DNA from 4 places in the Streptomyces sp. NPDC015532 genome. Region 4 is predicted to be linked to each of the others. Evidence: riboswitches for the same ligand, from Rfam matches in the RefSeq annotation. Region 4 holds a riboswitch; each other region holds the start of a gene.
The links. A riboswitch is a leader RNA that binds a small molecule or an ion and turns the genes downstream of it on or off. The one in region 4 is predicted to bind cobalamin.
Positions count from the first base shown of each region.

Region 1: another riboswitch for cobalamin. It lies ahead of ACF07B_RS06210 (cobalamin biosynthesis protein); the one in region 4 lies ahead of ACF07B_RS24360 (CbtB-domain containing protein).
Region 2: another riboswitch for cobalamin. It lies ahead of ACF07B_RS21070 ((2Fe-2S) ferredoxin domain-containing protein); the one in region 4 lies ahead of ACF07B_RS24360 (CbtB-domain containing protein).
Region 3: another riboswitch for cobalamin. It lies ahead of ACF07B_RS31565 (CbtB-domain containing protein); the one in region 4 lies ahead of ACF07B_RS24360 (CbtB-domain containing protein).

Region 1 covers NZ_JBIBSY010000001.1:1,452,657-1,457,060, reverse strand. Annotated here, with positions in the region: gene ACF07B_RS06220 (anion permease) at 38-1,279, shown strand; gene ACF07B_RS06215 (hypothetical protein) at 1,300-1,518, shown strand; cobalamin riboswitch at 1,677-1,820, shown strand; gene ACF07B_RS06210 (cobalamin biosynthesis protein) at 1,926-2,897, shown strand; gene ACF07B_RS06205 (cobyric acid synthase) at 2,894-4,404, shown strand, end outside.
Region 2 covers NZ_JBIBSY010000006.1:180,766-185,169, forward strand. Annotated here, with positions in the region: gene ACF07B_RS21065 (GMC family oxidoreductase) at 1-1,317, shown strand, start outside; gene ACF07B_RS21070 ((2Fe-2S) ferredoxin domain-containing protein) at 1,505-1,867, opposite strand; cobalamin riboswitch at 2,046-2,223, opposite strand; partial or broken gene ACF07B_RS21075 (malate synthase A) at 2,255-2,611, shown strand; gene ACF07B_RS21080 (helix-turn-helix domain-containing protein) at 2,649-3,383, shown strand; gene ACF07B_RS21085 (hypothetical protein) at 3,829-4,404, shown strand, end outside.
Region 3 covers NZ_JBIBSY010000013.1:164,618-169,021, forward strand. Annotated here, with positions in the region: gene ACF07B_RS31545 (PadR family transcriptional regulator) at 208-771, opposite strand; gene ACF07B_RS31550 (nuclear transport factor 2 family protein) at 854-1,246, shown strand; gene ACF07B_RS31555 (ferredoxin) at 1,298-1,669, shown strand; gene ACF07B_RS31560 (histidine phosphatase family protein) at 1,688-2,275, opposite strand; cobalamin riboswitch at 2,480-2,641, shown strand; gene ACF07B_RS31565 (CbtB-domain containing protein) at 2,678-2,899, shown strand; gene ACF07B_RS31570 (acyl-CoA dehydrogenase family protein) at 3,124-4,314, shown strand.
Region 4 covers NZ_JBIBSY010000008.1:178,655-183,058, reverse strand. Annotated here, with positions in the region: gene scpA (methylmalonyl-CoA mutase) at 1-536, shown strand, start outside; gene meaB (methylmalonyl Co-A mutase-associated GTPase MeaB) at 533-1,516, shown strand; gene ACF07B_RS24365 (CbtA family protein) at 1,675-2,433, opposite strand; gene ACF07B_RS24360 (CbtB-domain containing protein) at 2,454-2,675, opposite strand; cobalamin riboswitch at 2,716-2,861, opposite strand; gene ACF07B_RS24355 (enoyl-CoA hydratase/isomerase family protein) at 2,922-4,031, opposite strand; gene ACF07B_RS24350 (cupin domain-containing protein) at 4,167-4,404, opposite strand, start outside.

The DNA of each region.
Region 1 (4,404 bases), on a different contig from region 4:
TCCCCCTGCCACTGACGTCCAACAGAAGCCTGGGTAAATGGAACACATCACGCTCCTCCTCGGAATCGTGATCGTCACCGCTCTCGTGTTCGATTTCACGAACGGTTTCCACGACACCGCCAACGCGATGGCCACCACCATCTCGACCGGCGCACTCAAGCCCAAGGTCGCGGTGGCCATGTCCGCCGCCCTGAACCTTGTCGGCGCCTTCCTCTCGGTGGAGGTCGCCAACACGATCTCCAAAGGCCTCGTCGATGAATCCGGCATCCAGCCAGAAGTGATCTTCGCCGCCCTCGTCGGCGCGATCCTCTGGAACCTGGTGACGTGGCTCGTCGGACTCCCGTCCAGTTCCTCGCACGCCCTCATGGGCGGCCTGGTCGGCGCCACCATCGCCTCCGCCGGTACCGGCGCCGTGCACGGTGACGTCCTGGTCGGCAAGGTGCTTCTGCCCGCCGTCGCCGCCCCGATCGTCGCCGGTCTGGCCGCGATGCTCGCCACCCGGCTGTCGTACAAGCTCAGCGGCGGCAAGGACACCAAGGCGAGCAAGAAGGGTTACCGCGCCGGCCAGATAGCCTCCGCGGGCCTGGTCTCGCTGGCCCACGGCACCAACGACGCGCAGAAGACGATGGGCATCATCACCCTGGCCCTGGTCGCCGGTGGCGCCGTCGCTCCCGACTCCGACCCGCCGGTCTGGGTCATCCTCTCCGCCGGTCTGGCCATCGCGCTCGGCACCTACCTGGGTGGCTGGCGCATCATCCGCACGATGGGCAAGGGCCTGACCGACCTCCAGCCGCAGCAGGGCTTCGCCGCCCAGACCAGCGCGGCGACGGTCATCCTGGCCTCCTCGCACATCGGTTTCTCCCTCTCCACCACGCACTCGGTCTCCGGGTCCGTGATGGGCGCCGGTCTCGGCCGCAAGGGCGGTGTGGTCCGCTGGTCCACCGCCAAGCGCATGGTCGTCGCCTGGGTCCTCACGCTGCCCGCCGCCGCCCTGGTCGGCGCGCTCGCCGAATGGGTGACCGGTTTCGGCGCCTGGGGCACCACGCTGGTCGCCGTCTTCCTGGTCGGTTCGAGCTTCGCGATCTGGCGCCGCTCGCGCCGCGAGGTGATCGACCACAACAACGTGAACGACACCGAGGAGCCCGCCGGTGTGGTGACCCAGGCCATCGCCGCCGTCACCCCGCCCCCGGCCGGCACCGTGGCCGATGGCCTCACGGCCACCATCCCGGCTCCGGTCGAGCCCGCGGTGAACCCGCCGGCGCCGTCCCGAGTGGCCTGAGAACCGAAGGAAGAAACAGCATGAGCATCGACTGGTCCGCCCTCGGGTCCGTCTTCGGGGTCAGCCTCGGAGTGACCGTGGCCCTCGTCGCCCTCTTCACCCTCGGTGTCGCCGGCCTCTCCAAGAAGGAGTCCGCCCAGGGCGGTTCCGCGGTCGCGGCGGCCACCGGCGCGTACGTCTGCTTCGCGGCCTGCGCCGCGGCGGTGGCCTACGGCATCTCCCTGATCATCACCAAGTAGCCCGGCAGGCGCCGCCCGGAACCGGGCTGCGCCGAGCGGTACCGCGCGTGGGGTGCGGGACGGATCACCGTCCCGCACCCCACGCGTATGCCGTCCCGCCCCCGCGCGTATGTGGGCCTGCGCACACTGTCCCTCCGCAGGTCAACAGCCAGTTGACGGCCGTTCTCACCCCGTGGTGGACTGCCGGAGCCAAGTACGGCGGCATGAGAGGAAGCCGGTGCGAATCCGGCGCGGTCCCGCCACTGTCATCGGGGAAGAAACTCCCCGGGAGCCAGGAACTCTCACCGCCGGTCTCGTCGAACCAGGGCGTGGACACCCTGAGTGAGGACATATCGCCATGCGCGGCTGCCCGTTGCCCGTTCCGCTGAGTACAAGGGTTCCGCTCCACCCCACGGCCGGCTGACCCCGTGCGTGCCGATCGCGTCTTCGCGTACGGCGCCGCCGCCGGCCTTCTCGGCGACCTGCTGCTCGGCGATCCCCGCCGAGGGCATCCGGTCGCCGCGTTCGGGCGGGCCGCCGCGGCCGTGGAGCGGACACTGTGGCGGGACCACCGCGGGTGGGGCGCCCTGCACACCGCCGTCTGTGTCGGCGGGGCCACCGGACTCGCCGCGCTCGCGAGCCGTGGCGTACGCGGCTCACGTACCGCCTCCGTCGCCCTGACCGCCGCCGCCACCTGGGCCGTCGTCGGAGGAACCTCCCTCGGCCGCGAGGCGCGGGCGGTCGGCGGTGCCCTCGCGGCCGGTGACCTCGACGTGGCCAGGGAGCGGCTGCCGCATCTGTGCGGACGCGATCCGCAGGCGCTGGACGCCGACGGCGTCGCGCGCGCCGTCGTCGAGTCCGTCGCCGAGAACACCTCCGACGCCGTCGTGGGCGCTCTGGTCTGGGGTGCCGTCGCCGGTGTGCCGGGACTCGTCGCCTTCCGCGCCGTGAACACGCTCGACGCGATGGTCGGGCACAAATCCCCCCGCCACCGGCGCTACGGCTGGGCCTCCGCCCGGCTCGACGACCTCGCCGGCTGGCCCGGGGCCCGGCTGACCGCCGTCCTCGCGGCCGTGGCCGGATCCGACCCGCGCGGTGCCGTACGCGCCTGGCGGGCGGACGCCCGCAAGCATCCGAGCCCCAACGCCGGGCCCGTGGAGGCCTCGTTCGCGGGCGCGCTCGGCGTGCGGCTCGGCGGCACCCTCGCGTACGGCGGTCGGGTCGAGCACCGGCCCGTGCTCAACGGCGCGGGGCGCGCCGTGCACGTCCACGACATCGAACGGGCCGTACGGCTCTCCCGGCGCGTCGGCTGGCTCGCGCTCGGCGTGAGCGCCGCCGGACGGGTTCTGCTCACCGGAACCGGACGGGTTTCGTCCATCAGGAAGGGGCGCACCGCATGAGCGGCGGGCTGCTGATCGCCGGGACCACCTCGGACGCCGGCAAAAGTGTCGTGACCGCCGGGATCTGCCGGTGGCTGGCGCGCCAGGGGGTCAAGGTCGCGCCCTTCAAGGCGCAGAACATGTCCCTGAACTCGTTCGTGACGCGCGAGGGCGCCGAGATCGGGCGGGCGCAGGCCATGCAGGCGCAGGCCGCCCGCGTGGAGCCGACCGCGCTGATGAATCCCGTGCTCCTCAAGCCGGGCGGCGACCGCACCAGTCAGGTCGTCCTGATGGGCAGGCCGGTGGGCGAGATGAGCGCGCGCGGGTTCTTCGGAACGGCCGGGCCCGCGGAGCGGCCGCCGTCGGCCGAAGCGTCCGCCGGGTCCGCCGCGTCCCCCGGGGACAGGCTGCGCGGGGGGCGTCAGGAAGCACTCCTGGCGACCGTCCTCGACTGTCTGGCCCAGTTGCGGGGCACGTATGACGCGGTGATCTGTGAAGGAGCCGGCAGCCCGGCCGAGATCAATCTGCGGCGCACCGACATCGTGAACATGGGGGTGGCGCGGAACGCGGGGCTTCCCGTGCTGGTCGTCGGGGACATCGACCGGGGCGGGGTGTTCGCCTCGTTCTTCGGGACGGTCGCGCTGCTGTCGCCCGAGGACCAGGCGCTCGTCGCCGGCTTCCTCGTCAACAAGTTCCGGGGCGACGTCAGTCTGCTGGAGCCCGGTCTCGACATGCTGCACGGCCTGACCGGACGGCGCTCCTACGGCGTCCTGCCCTTCCGGCACGGACTCGGCATCGACGAGGAGGACGGCCTGCGCGTCTCGTTGCGCGGGGCCGTCCGCGAGTCGGCCGTCTCCTCCCCCGTCGGCGAGGACATCCTGCGGGTCGCCGTCTGCGCGGTCCCGCTGATGTCCAACTTCACCGACGTGGACGCGCTGGCCGCCGAACCGGGCGTCGTCGTGCGGTTCGTGGACCGGGCCGAGGAGCTGGCCGACGCGGATCTCGTCATCGTGCCCGGGACCCGGGGCACGGTGAAGGCACTCGCGTGGCTGCGCGAGCGCGGTCTCGCGGAGGCGATCACGCGCCGGGCCGCCGAAGGGCGTCCCGTGCTCGGCATCTGCGGTGGCTACCAGATCCTCGGACAGCACATCGAGGACGAGGTCGAGTCGCGCGCCGGTCATGTCGACGGGCTCGGACTCCTGCCCGTACGCGTGCGGTTCGCGCGGGAGAAGACCCTGGCGCGGCCGGCCGGGGAGGCCTTCGGCGAGCGCGTCGAGGGGTACGAGATCCATCACGGGGTCGCCGAGGTGACCGGTGGCGACCCGTTCATGTGCGACGACGAGGGAAACAGCCTGGACGGGTGCCGGGTCGGCGCCGTCTGGGGCACGCACTGGCACGGGTCACTGGAGTCGGACGGCTTCCGGCGGGCCTTCCTGCGCGAGGTGGCCGCCGCCGCGGGCCGCCGCTTCGTACCGGCCCCCGGCACGTCGTTCGCGGCGCTGCGCGAGGAGCAGCTCGACCTGCTCGG
Region 2 (4,404 bases), on a different contig from region 4:
ATGAACGCGATGATGTGGGTGCGCGGGTTCGCCGCCGACTACGACGAGTGGGGGGATCTCTGCGGCACCGACTGGTCGTGGAAGGGCCTGCTGCCGTACTTCCGACGCACGGAGCAGGTCCTCGGGGCCACCGACCCGGACCACGGCCGCACCGGCCCCATGAGCGTCGAGCCGCAGCGCGACCCGAACCCGCACACGGCGGCCTTCCTCGACGCCGTCCGCGCGCTCGGCCACACCGTCGAGCCCGCCAACACCGCGACGCCCGACGGGTTCTCGCAGACCATGGTGAGCCAGCGGCGCGGCGCGCGGTGGAGCACCGCGGACGGCTATCTCAAGCCGGCCCGACGCCGCGCGAACCTGCGGGTCGTCACGGACGCGCAGGCCACTCGCGTGCTCTTCGAGGACCGGCGCGCCATCGGCGTCGAGTACGTCGCCGGGGGCGTCACCCGCACGGTGCTGGCCCGCCGCGAGGTCGTCCTGAGCGCGGGCGCCGTCAACACGCCCCAGCTGCTCATGCTGTCCGGCATCGGCGACGCCGGGCATCTGCGCGAGCGGGGCATCGAGGTGCTGGTCGACGCCCCGCAGGTCGGCGCCAACCTCACCGACCATCTCATCAGCGGCCTCGTCGCGGACGCCGCCGACCGGACCCTGTTCGCCGCCGAACGGCCTTCCGAGCTGGTGAAGTACCTGACCCGCCGCCGGGGGATGCTCACGTCGAACATCGGCGAGGCGTACGGATTCGTCCGCAGCCGGCCCGACCTCGAACTGCCCGACCTCGAAATCATCTTCGCCCCGGTGCCGTTCCTCGGTGAGGGTCTCGTCAAGGCGCCGGAGCACGGGCTGACCGTGGGCGCGATCCTGCTGCGCCCCGAGAGCACGGGTTCGGTCACCCTGGCCTCGGCGAACCCCTTCGCCAAGCCGGTCATCGACCCGCGCTATCTGACGGACCCGGACGGCGCCGACCGGGCGGCGCTGCTGGCCGGGCTCGGCGTCTGCGAGGAGATCATCGGCCGGCTCTCCGACCGGGGGCTGTCCACGGGCCGCTTCCTCATGCCGCCAGGGGCCGAGGACCTGCCCCGGGACCGGCGCGACGCGCTCGCCCTGACCGAACACTCCCACACGCTCTACCACCCCGTCGGAACGGCCCGGATGGGCCGCGACGACGCCTCTGTCGTGGACCCGTGGCTGCGGGTACGGGGAGTGCGGGGCCTGCGGGTGGCGGACGCCTCGGTCATGCCGACGATCATCCGGGGTCACACCAACGCCCCGTCCATCGTGATCGGGGAACGGGCGGCGGATCTGCTCACGGCGGACTGAGCCCGGCACACCGGTCCTGAGCACCGCGGCCTGTACTCACGGAGGTCGAGTTCCGCGAGGAGGCGGTCGGGAGCCCGCTCACTATCTCGGCAAGCTCGTCCCGGGCGGATGTCCGCGGCCACGGGGCGAGCCTGCTGGGCCGCCTCCCTCACGAACTCCCCCGGCCCTCTGCCGCCGGGGCCCCACCTCATCGCGTCCTCCGCGGCGGGGTGAAGACGTAGAGGTCGAGGATCTCGGGGCAGGGGGCGACGCCCGGGCCGCCGGCTTCCACCCAGGCGGCGATGTCCTCGGTGGCGTCGGGGTCGTTGACGAGGCCGAGCCAGACCGGGCGGGCGCCCGCGGCGCGTGCGGCGGCGGAGGGCTGGACGACGATCACGTTGGCGTGTTCGCACACGTCGAGGCAGGCCGCGATGCGTACCGGTGCGCTCTCGGCCAGGCGTGCCGTCTGCCGGGCGTGATCCACTCCGGTGACTTTCGGGCTTCCGCAGCAGCAGTCCCGGCAGACGACGATGCGGCACGGTGCCGGTTCGGCGGGCCCTCGTGTTGGCAGTCGGGAATCCGGGTGGCCCGCGGCGGCGGACTTCGTCGTGTCCTCGGTGTCGCTGTTCGGGCCGCCGCTGCCGGTGACCGGCTGGGCGGGTGTGAGGGGACGGGCGGGGGTGGGGAGCACAGGCGGACCTCGGGGTCGGGGCTCGTACGCGGAGCCTGGACTGCGGATGTCCTCCGCGCCGGGGCGCGAAGGTGCCAGCAGGTCTTCGGACTCGGGTTCGTCCGGACGAGGCGCCTTCCCGGTCTCCCAGTGGCTGGTGTGCCCCGCCCGTCCCCCTCACCGCTGCGCGTCAGTTCCGGATTCGCACCGGATTCCCTGGCCTCGGATGTGGCTCGACTGGCCTGATGAGGCTATCAAGCCCGTCGTACCGTCAGTTGGTGCGATCGGTCACCGGGTAGGGACAACGTCATCGGCGGTCAGATCGTCCTGCTCGACGCGATCGAGCGCCTCCTCGACTTCACCGCCGAGGACGGCAAGGAGTACCGGCCGGCCGACCGTGAACGGCTCGCCACGATCGTGGTCCGGCAGCGCGGCTGGCATCTCACCGAGGCACACCTGGAGTTCGACCGCGGACCGGTTCCCGCCGCCCTCGTCGACTTCGGGCTCTACTTCTTCCACTGCGCGCAGCGGCAGATCGACGCTGGGCACGGACCGTACTTCTATCTGCCGAAACTGGAGAACCGGTACGAGGCACGGCTGTGGAAAGACGTATTCATCACCGCGCAGAAGCTGCTGGGCATCCCTAGTGCTCTGACCACATAGGTTCGCCGCGTTGGTGGTCATGGCGGTTGGATGTGCGGTGACGTCCGTCCGATCGCTGGGGGTGTGGTGGCTGATCGTTCGTGTGCGCAGGTTGTCCGACCAGGAAGGGCAGAAGCTGCAGCAGATCGTGCTCCGTGGCAGCACCAGTACGGTGCGGTTCCGGCGGGCGATGATGCTGCTGGCCTCGGCCGGCGGGAACCGGGTGCCGGTGATCGCGAAGCTGGTGCAGGCCGACGAGGACACCGTCCGGGATGTGATCCACAGGTTCAACGAGATCGGCCTGGCCTGCCTGGACCCTCGGTGGGCGGGAGGCCGTCCCCGCCTGCTCAGCCTGGCCTGGGCGACCGAGGCGTTCCGGCTGACCACCGGCGGCGTACGACCGGACACCCAGATCCACACCCACATGTGCTACGCCGAGTTCGGGGACATCGTCCAGGCCATCGACGACCTCGACGCCGACGTCATCAGTCTCGAAGCCGCCCGCTCGCGCATGCAGGTGGCTCGTGAACTCGCGGCGCACGGCTACCCCCGCGAGGCGGGACCCGGCGTGTACGACATCCACTCCCCGCGCGTACCGGACAGCGACGAGGTCGCCGCACTGCTGCGTACCGGGCTGAAGACCATTCCCGCCGAGCGGTTGTGGGTCAACCCCGACTGCGGTCTGAAGACCCGTGGCTGGCCCGAGACCCGGGCGTCCCTGGAGAACCTGGTCGCCGCCGCCCGCACGGTCCGTACGGAGCTCTCCGCGTCCTGACCACCGCGACGTCTTGCCAGGGGAGGAAGCACCCGTCTCCCTCCCCCGGCCCCCGGGTCGGGTGGAAACAGCGGCACAGGGCCCTCGGTGTCCCCGCCCCCGAGTGACCCGGCCAGGTAACTCTCCCGCTGGAGCCCTCAGTGACCAGACCTCCGTTGCCGGTCGCTGTTCCCGGGTACAACCTGTTGGCCGCCCTCGCGGTCATCAAGATGCCGCGGTCTTCGCGCGAAGGACGGTGTCCGCGTCATCCGGTGAACTCGGACGTGGCGTCATGACGGCACCCCCGGGGTCAGAGCCTGCGGCAGCGCTCGTACGCTTCGGTCTCTCATCAGCGGAAGAAACGACGGAATCGATGATCGTCAGTTTTGTCGCCCTCGCGGTAGGCCCCTTGGTCATGGCCGGGATGGTTCGATGGGCGGCGGCAAGGAGGCGGCACGGCCTGGCAGTGGGCCGGGCCGTTCACTTCCGCTGCCGACTCGACGGCCGGAAGGGCCGACTGCTCGCCGACCCGCGCCTCGACGGACCCGTCTTCCTCGACCGCTCCGGCGGCGTCACCGCCCTTCCGCGCGGCGGCGAGGCCCTGGACGCGACGGTCACCACCGTCCGCCAGGCCGCCTTCGAAAAGGTCGGCCTGCGTTACCGGACGCCCGCCGGCCGGGTGTTGAAGCTGAGCCTGGGCACACACGACGCGCGGACGATCGGTCCGTGGCTGGGCGAACAGACCAATCCGACCCAGGCACCCGCCCGCCGGCCGCTGGTGCCGACCGCGCCGCTGTGGGCGGTGCTGGCGCTCGCGGCGTCGCTGTTCGTGGGCTTGGTGGCAGCGGACTTCGCCCTGCTCGGGAAACACACCTCCGCCGAGGTGATCCGTCTGGACCGGGCCGGAGACGGCTGCTTCGTCGGCTGGGACGGCGATGCGCAGTACACGACTGTGGACTGCGACACGATAGACGTCCGCCCCGGCGATCACATCCCGATCATCGCGCTGCCCTGGCCCTTCCTGGGTGAGGCCATGGATACG
Region 3 (4,404 bases), on a different contig from region 4:
CCGGAACCGCCCGCACAGGACCCGACCCCTCCGCACCGAAGCACGACTCGATCCCGCCGAACCGGAGTCATTCCCGCCGAACCGCGGTCCTTCACATCGACCCGGGCCGGACCTGACCGACCGGAACCAGGCCGGACCTGACCGACCGGAATCAGGCCGATCCGGTCCGATCCGGCCCGTGACCAGGCTAGTGCGATGTGGCCCTGCTCAGCCCGCGACCGACGCCCGCTGTTCCAGGACCCGCAGGGCCCGCTCGGCCCATTCGATGATCGCCTGCTCGAAGGCGCGTCCCCCCAGGAGAGTGAGATACGGGCCGACGCGCTCCGCCCCCGCGAGGTACTCCTCCTCGGTGCGCCCGTCGAGCAGGCGGGCGCCGATCCGCTCGTAGTGCGCCAGCTTGGCGCGCGACCACTCCAGCCGCTCGGCGATCGCCACGCGGACGGCAGCGGCGTCCCCCATGTCGAGTGCGTACACCTTGACCATCAGCTCGTCGCGGATCGCGGTGGGTTTCGCGGGCCCGGAGGTGAAGGAGGCCAGCGCTTCGAGCCCCGCCTCGGTCAGCGAGAAGACCCGCTTGTTGGGCCGCCGTTCCTGCTGCACGAGCCGGGCCTCGATGAGCCCCTCGGACTCCATCCGGTCGAGCTCCCGGTACAGCTGCTGCGGGGTCGCCATCCAGAAGTTGGCCACCGAGGCGTCGAATCCCTTGGCCAGGTCGTAGCCCGACGCCTCGCCCTCCAGGAGCGAGGCCAGTACCGCGTTGCGCAATGCCATCCCGCAAGGCTAGACGGCCCCCGCCCACAGGACTAATCTTATCCGCACCTAATCAATTAATTGAGTATGAGAGGTGGTCGCAATGAACTCCTTCCGCAAGGCCGTGGAGGCAGGAGACCTCGGCGCGGTCGAGGAGCTGCTGGCCGACGATGTCGTGTTCACCAGCCCCGTCGCCTTCAAGCCCTACCCGGGCAAGCCGATCACCGCCGCCATCCTGCGCGGCGTCTGGCGTGTCTTCAGCGACTTCCGCTACGTCCGTGAGATTGCCGGGGCCGACGGCCGCGACCACGCGTTGGTCTTCACGGCCAAGGTCGGCGACAAGGAGATCAACGGCTGCGACTTCCTGCACTTCGACGAGGACGGACGCATCGACGAACTCATGGTGATGGTGCGCCCGTTGTCGGCGGCTCAGGCGCTCTCCGAGGCCATGGGGGCGCAGTTCGAGCAGATCTCCCGGGAGGCGGCCGGCGCGTGAGGGCCCGGACTCGCACTGTTTGAACCGACTCCCTCCGGCAACCCGGCTGGTGTGACGACGACTTCACAGCAGGAGCTCTTCCGGTTCCTTGAGGACCGTTTCGAGTGTGCCCGGGCCTGTTCCGAATGCGCCAGGAGTTCCGCGCTGCGCGCGAGCCTCATGAATCCCGACGGGCCGAAGAAGCAGGAGGCCGCGCGGCGTTCGGGCATCCTGTGCGCGGAGGTGTGCGAGGCGACCTGCCATGTGCTGTCCCGTCACCCGGGGCAGAGCGAGCGGGATGTCCGCGCTCAGCTGGAGTGGTGCAGGGACGTCTGCCTGGAGTGCGCCGAGGCCTTCGACGCGTGCCCCGGGTCGGAGGCCGCCGCGCGGAAATGTCGTGAATGCGCCCGGTCGTGCACGGACTTCATCGCCATGCTGCGCTGAGCCCGTACGCCGTCCGGGTCAGGCCTGTCCGGCGAGCGGGCGTCCGGCGCGGACGTTCCAGCGTCCCGCGCGCCCGCTCAACTCCGTGACGGTGAGCGGCGGCACGTCCACGCGCCAGAACGCCGCCTCTGGTGCCCCCAACGCCCTTACCACCAGGGCTCGTACGACCTCGGGCTCCACCACGGCGACGGTTCGGCCGTCGAGACCCGCCGCCCTGTCGAGGCGTTCCGCCACCCGGTCGCAGAACGCCCGCACCGACTCGCCGTCGTGCGGCGCCGACGCGGGATCGGCGAGCCAGCGCGCCACCGCCTCCGGCTCCTTCGCGCTCACCTCGGCCAGTGTCGCCCCGCGCCAGCGGCCCACATCGAGAGGGGCCAACTCCGCCGTCTCGACGCCGCCTTCGAGCCCGAGTGCCTCCGCGGTCTGGCGGCATCGCGTGGTGGGGGAGACCCACAGCCGGGCGCCCGCCGGAACGGCACCCGCGTCGGCCGCCGACCGGGCGGCCCGCAGGCTCGACGCGTCCACCGGACTACCGCCGTCGTCGAAGCGGGCCTCGCGCAGCGCCTCGCCGATCGCCGCGGAGATCAAGAACACTCGGCTGGTCATGCCATCACTCTCGTGTGTCGTGGACCCGGCTCGTGCCGGGCTCGTGCTGTAGGGGCCGGGCTCGTGTGGACGGGCCTGGGGCGTGCGTCGTGGACCGTGACCCGGAGCCGAACACCCCGGCCCGGCAGGGCGGTTGTCGCCGCCAGGCCATGCTCCATGAGCGGTGGGGCGCGCAGAGCGCCGGGGCGTGCGCCCTTGGCCGGGATACGGCTTCGCGGTACGGTCACGTGGATATTGACGACGGTTCGGCGGAAGCCCGGTGGAAATCCGGCACGGTCGCGCCACTGTAAGCCCGGCACCTGTCACTCCCGCCAGGGGTGACGGACACGGGCAAGTCAGACCCGTGGCTGTCGTCCTGTGCACCACCGAGACGGGACGCGAGTTCCCCAGGAGGTTCTGCCCATGGCGCAGTCCGTCGTTCAGCCGACCGTCACCCCCACCGCCGTACCCGCCAAGCTGCCGATCGGTGCGATCGCCCCCTGGGCGGCGTTCTTCGGCATCCTGATGCTGGTCCTGCTCTACTTCGTCGGCGCCGAACAGGGCGCCACCTCCCTCGTCTCCGGCGAGAACGTCCACGAATGGGTCCACGACGCCCGTCACCTGCTCGGTTTCCCCTGCCACTGACGGCGGCAGGGAACGTACGAGCCACGATATTCCCGCGACGGCCTGGGAAACCCGGCCCGCACGAGGGGGCGGTGCCCGCACGACCGGGCACCGCCCCCTCGCATGAGAGGGCGCGCCCGGCCACACACCACCGCCCCGGCGTCCGCGTCATCGCCATTCCCAATTTCTGAAACACGTTCTACGGTGTGCGCCGTCAGGTCGGGCCCGGGGAGGCAGGAGGCGCCGTGCATCTCGAATACACGCCGGAGCAGCAACGGTTGCGGACCGAACTTCGTCTCTACTTCGCCGAGTTGGTGCCGGACAACGCGTACGCGCGCTACGCGGATCCGGGGGCGCAGAAGCGCTTCTACCGCGAGACGATCCGACGGCTCGGCGCGGACGGCTGGCTCGGGGTCGGCTGGCCCAAGGAGTACGGCGGGCGGGGCCTGAGCCCGATGGAGCAGTTCATCTTCTTCGACGAGGCGGCCCAGGCCGGGGTGCCGCTGCCGCTGATGGCGCTCAACACCGTGGGGCCGACGATCATGCGGTTCGGCACGGAGGAACAGAAGTCGTACTTCCTGCCGAAGGTCCTCTCCGGCGAGATCGACTTCGCGATCGGCTACAGCGAGCCCGGCGCCGGGACGGACCTCGCCGCGCTGCGGACCAGGGCCGTGCGGGAGGGCGACGAGGAGACCGGCCACTACACCGTCGACGGCCAGAAGATCTGGACGACCAACGGCGACACGGCCGACTGGGTGTGGCTCGCGGTCCGCACCGATCCGGACGCCCCGCCGCACAAGGGCATCACCATGCTCCTCGTGCCGACTTCCGACCCCGGCTACTCGTGCACCGTCATCAACACGCTCGCCTCGCACGACACCACCGCCAGCTACTACGAGAACATCCGGGTCCCCGCCACGCGCCGGGTCGGCGAGGAGAACAAGGGCTGGCGGCTGATCACCAACCAGCTCAACCACGAACGCGTCACCCTCGCCGCGCACGGCACCATGGCCATCCGCGCCCTGCACGACGTCCAGCGCTGGGCCATGGGGACCAAGCTCGCCGACGGCCGCCGCGTCGTCGACCTCCCCTGGGTGCGCCGCCTCCTGGCCCGTACGCACACCAGGCTGGACGCCATGAAGCTCCTCAACTGGCGCATGGTGAACGCCGTCCAGGAGGGCACCCTCACCCCGCAGGACGCCTCCGCGGTCAAGGTGTACGGCTCCGAGGCGCGCCGGGACGCGTACGCCTGGCTGATGGAGATCGTCGCCGTCCCCGGTGTCCTCAAGGAGGGCTCCGCCGGCACCGTCCTGCACGGCGAACTCGAACGCGGCTACCGATCGGCGGTGATCTTCACCTTCGGTGGCGGCAACAACGAGATCCAGCGGGAGATCATCTCCTGGATCGGACTGGGGATGCCCCGGGTTCGGCGCTAGCGCGTTGTGACCAGGCACGATGTGTCCGGCCACTCGCCTGTCTACGTACTGCCAGGAGCCAGGAGCCAGGAGCCAGGAGCCAGGAGCGTG
Region 4 (4,404 bases):
AGAAGGTGTACGGGCGGCACGCGGGCCAGATCCGTACGATCTCCGGGGTGTACCGCAACGAGGCAGGGGAGTCCCCGTCCGTGGACCGCACCCGGGCGCTGGTGGACGCGTTCGAGGAGGCGGAGGGCCGGCGCCCGCGCATCCTGGTCGCCAAGATGGGCCAGGACGGTCACGACCGCGGCCAGAAGGTGATCGCGACCGCCTTCGCCGACCTGGGCTTCGACGTCGACGTCGGCCCGCTGTTCCAGACGCCGGGCGAGGTCGCCCGTCAGGCGGTGGAGGCGGACGTGCACATCGTGGGCGTCTCGTCGCTGGCCGCCGGGCACCTCACCCTCGTGCCTGCGCTGCGCGAGGAACTGGCGGCGGAGGGCCGCGAGGACATCATGATCGTGGTCGGCGGGGTGATCCCGCCGCAGGACGTGCCGACGCTGCTGGAGATGGGCGCGGCGGCGGTCTTCCCGCCCGGGACGGTGATCCCGGACGCGGCGTACGACCTCGTCCAGCGGCTCTCTGCCGACCTCGGGCACGCCCTGTGATCGAACTCGACACCTATGTCAAGGGTGTGCTCGACGGGAAGCGGGCGCTGGTCGCCCGCGCCATCACGCTCGTCGAGTCCACCCGGCCCCAGCACCGGGCGCTGGCGCAGGAGTTGCTGACCGAGCTGCTCCCGTACAGCGGGAAGGCCCGGCGGATCGGCGTCAGCGGGGTGCCCGGCGTGGGCAAGTCGACGTTCATCGACGCGTTCGGCACCATGCTGACGTCGCTGGGGCACCGGGTCGCGGTGCTGGCTGTCGACCCGTCCTCCACCCGTACGGGCGGCTCGATCCTCGGCGACAAGACCCGTATGGAGCGCCTCGCCGTGGACCCGGCCGCGTTCATCCGCCCCTCCCCCACCGCCGGCACGCTCGGCGGGGTGGCGAAGGCGACCCGCGAGTCGATCGTGGTGATGGAGGCGGCCGGCTACGACGTGGTGCTGGTGGAGACCGTCGGCGTCGGCCAGTCGGAGACCGCGGTCGCGAACATGGTCGACTCCTTCCTTCTGCTGACGCTGGCCCGCACCGGGGACCAGTTGCAGGGCATCAAGAAGGGTGTCCTGGAGCTGGCCGACGTGATCGCCGTCAACAAGGCGGACGGTCCGCACGAGCGCGACGCCCAGTCCGCCGCGCGTGAACTGGCGGGCGCACTGCGGCTGATGCACGGCAAGGACGCGGCCTGGACGCCGCCGGTGCTGAGTTGCAGCGCCCGTGAGTCGGCCGGTCTGGACACCCTGTGGGACCGTCTGGAACAGCACCGCACGCTGCTCGACTCGACCGGCGCTCTCGCCGAGAAGCGCCGTGACCAGCAGGTGGACTGGACCTGGACGATGGTCCGGGACGAGCTCCTCGGCCGCCTGCGCTCCGATCAGGCCGTACGCGCGCTCGCACCCGGCCTCGAACGGCAGGTACGCGAGGGCGGGTTGACGGCCACACTCGCGGCGGAACGGATTCTGAAGGTGTTCGGCGGCGAAGGCCGCTGAGTCGGACGGCGGTGGCGGGGCAGGTCGGAGCCCGGCCACCGCTCAGGACCGCGGTGACCCGCGACGGACCCGGCTCCCCGCCGCGGCCCTCCGCGTCCCGCAGAGAAGGCGACGGGCCCCCCGGAAGACTTCCGGGGGGCCTGTCGCGTATCCAGGGTTCAGTTCGCGGCCGGGACCGACCGGCCCGAAGGGGCCTTCGCGGGACGGGGGTTGAGCATCCGTTCGGCCAACTCTCCGAAGACCAGGCCGAATCCGCCCCACAGGACGGTCTGGATGGCCAGCGCGGAGAGCCTGAACCGCCACAGGAGGGTGGCCGGGAAGTCCCCCGGCACCTCGTTGACGACGGGCAGGAAGGCGTAGGCCAGGCCGACCGCCGCGATGAAGGCGGCCACCGCGACCAGGGTGGCGTACCAGGTGCCCAGGCCGGGCGCGAGGCGCTTGCCGAGGAGGGTGGCCCCCACGGCCAGGAGCACGCTGAGGACCATCATCAGGAAGTAGAGGGTGGTCCGCTTGCCGATGGTGTCGGGGTCGCCGACCGACGGCGGGTTGGCCGGATACTTCAGGAAAGGCACGACGTACACGGCGAGGAGCGCGGTCCCGGACAGCAGGAGCGCGGTCGCGCGGGCGCCGAAGCGGCCCACGCGGCCGAGTGCGAAGCAGTAGGCGAGCGCGGCGATCCCGCCGAAGGCGACGCCGTAGATCAGGACGCCGGTGGCGAGACCGGCGGTGGACTGGAGGCTGCGGGAGACGAGTTCGACCTCGTGCCCGTGCTCGTGGGCGTGGGCCTCCTCGAAGCCGATGGCGCTGTCGACACTCGGTTCACCGAGCAAGTAGGCGACGACCAGGGCGAGTACACCGGCCGCGAGGCCGGCGAGCATGCCGCGTACGAGGAGGCTTCTGACTGTTGCCGAGTTCATGGTGTGTGCCGTCCCTCGCGTCAGTGGCAGGGGAAACCGAGCAGGTGGCGGGCGTCGTGCACCCACTCGTGGACGTCCTCGCCGGAGACGACGGCGGTGGCGCCCTGTTCGGCGCCGACGAAGTACAGCAGAACCAGCATCAGGATGCCGAAGAACGCCGCCCAGGGGACGATCGCACCGATCGGCAGCTTGGCGGGAAGGGCGGGGGTGGTGGCTGTCGGCGGAGCGACGGTCTGCGCCATGGCAGAACCTCCTCGGGAGTTCGCGTCCCATCTCGGTGGTGCACAGGATGACGCCTACGGGTCTGACTCACGGGCGCCCAGCGTGGCTGGGACGTCTCGTTCACAGTGGCGCGACCGTGCCGGATTTCCGCCGGCTTCCGTCTTGACGTCATCGATATCGGACCGACCGTACCGCGTGGCGCGTACCTGGCCAAGACCACGCCGACCGGGGTGATCTTCCTCTCGTCCCAGGTGACGCGCCTGTCCTCAGTCCTGCCGCGCCGCGGTGTCCCCGCCGGTGGCGGACTCGCCTTCGGGCAGCCCGAGTTCATGCTCGCCGAGGGGGGAGAAGAAGCGCTCGACGTCGGCGTCGGTGACCTCGGCGAGCGTGGCGGGGGACCAGCGCGGCTCGCGGTCCTTGTCGATGATCTGGGCCCGGACGCCCTCGACGAGGTCGGGTGCGGACAGGGCAGCGCAGGAGACGCGGTACTCCTGGTCCAGAACGCGCTCCAGCGATCCGAGCCGCCGGGCCCGGCGCAGACTGGCCAGGGTGACCTTCAGGGCGGTGGGCGAGTTGCCGAGGAGGATCTCCGCCGTCTCCTTGGCGGCCGGTTCGTCCGCCGCCAGCAGCCGCCGGATGATCTCCTCGACCGTGCCGGCGCTGTAGCAGGCGTCGATCCACTCGCGCCGCTCCGCGAGTTCCGCCGGTGGCGCGGGACGGGCGTGCGCGGCCACGGCCTCCGGTACGGGCCGGTCCGCGAGGTCGGACACGAACCGCCGGAGTGAGGAGGACGGCAGATGGTGGTCGGCGAGGCCGCACAGCAGCGCGTCGCCGGCGCCGAAGGAGGCGCCCGTCAGGGCGAGATGGGTGCCGAGTTCGCCCGGGGCGAGGGCGAGCAGGCGGGTGCCGCCGACGTCGGGGACGAAACCGATGCCGGTCTCGGGCATGGCGACGCGCGAGCGCTCGGTGACGATCCGGACGCTGCCGTGCGCGGAGACACCGACGCCGCCGCCCATGACGATGCCGTCCATGACCGCCACGTACGGCTTGGGGTAGCGGGCGATACGGGCGTTGAGGTGGTACTCGTCGCGCCAGAAGGCGGCGGACGCGGTGCCGTCCCCGTCGCGCGCGTCGTCGTGGACGACGCGGATGTCGCCGCCCGCGCACAGCCCGCGTTCGCCCGCACCGGTGATGACCACGCTCTCGACGGCCGGATCGTGTTCCCAGGCGGTGAGCGCCTGGTCGATGCGGCGCACCATCGCGTGGTTCAGGGCGTTCAGGGCCCTGGGCCGGTTGAGGGTGATGTGGGCGGCCCGTCCCTCGGTGCGCAGCAGGACGGATTCCCCGGCGGCGCCCGGTGCCTCGGTGCCGCTCATCGGAACGCCTCCGTCAGGCGGCGGGCCACGATGACGCGCATGATCTCGGTGCTTCCTTCCACGGGCCGGTCGCGTCGCAGGTCACGACGTTCTCCTCGCTACCGTACCCACCGGGTCATCGAACGGCCCGGGCCGTCAGCCCTCTTCCCCGTCCCGCAGCACGTACAGGCCCGGCAGGTTGACCACGATCGCCTCCTGGGTGCTGCGGGCGATGACCACGACGGCCTCCTCGGCGGGGTCCGGGTTCTCCTCGCGGTGCGGCACGAACGGCGGCACGAAGATGTAGTCACCGGGTGAGGTGCGCAGCCGCAGTTCCTCGGGCGTTTCCCCCGAGTCGTCGAGGAACACGAACTCGGGGTGTCCGCTGACCACG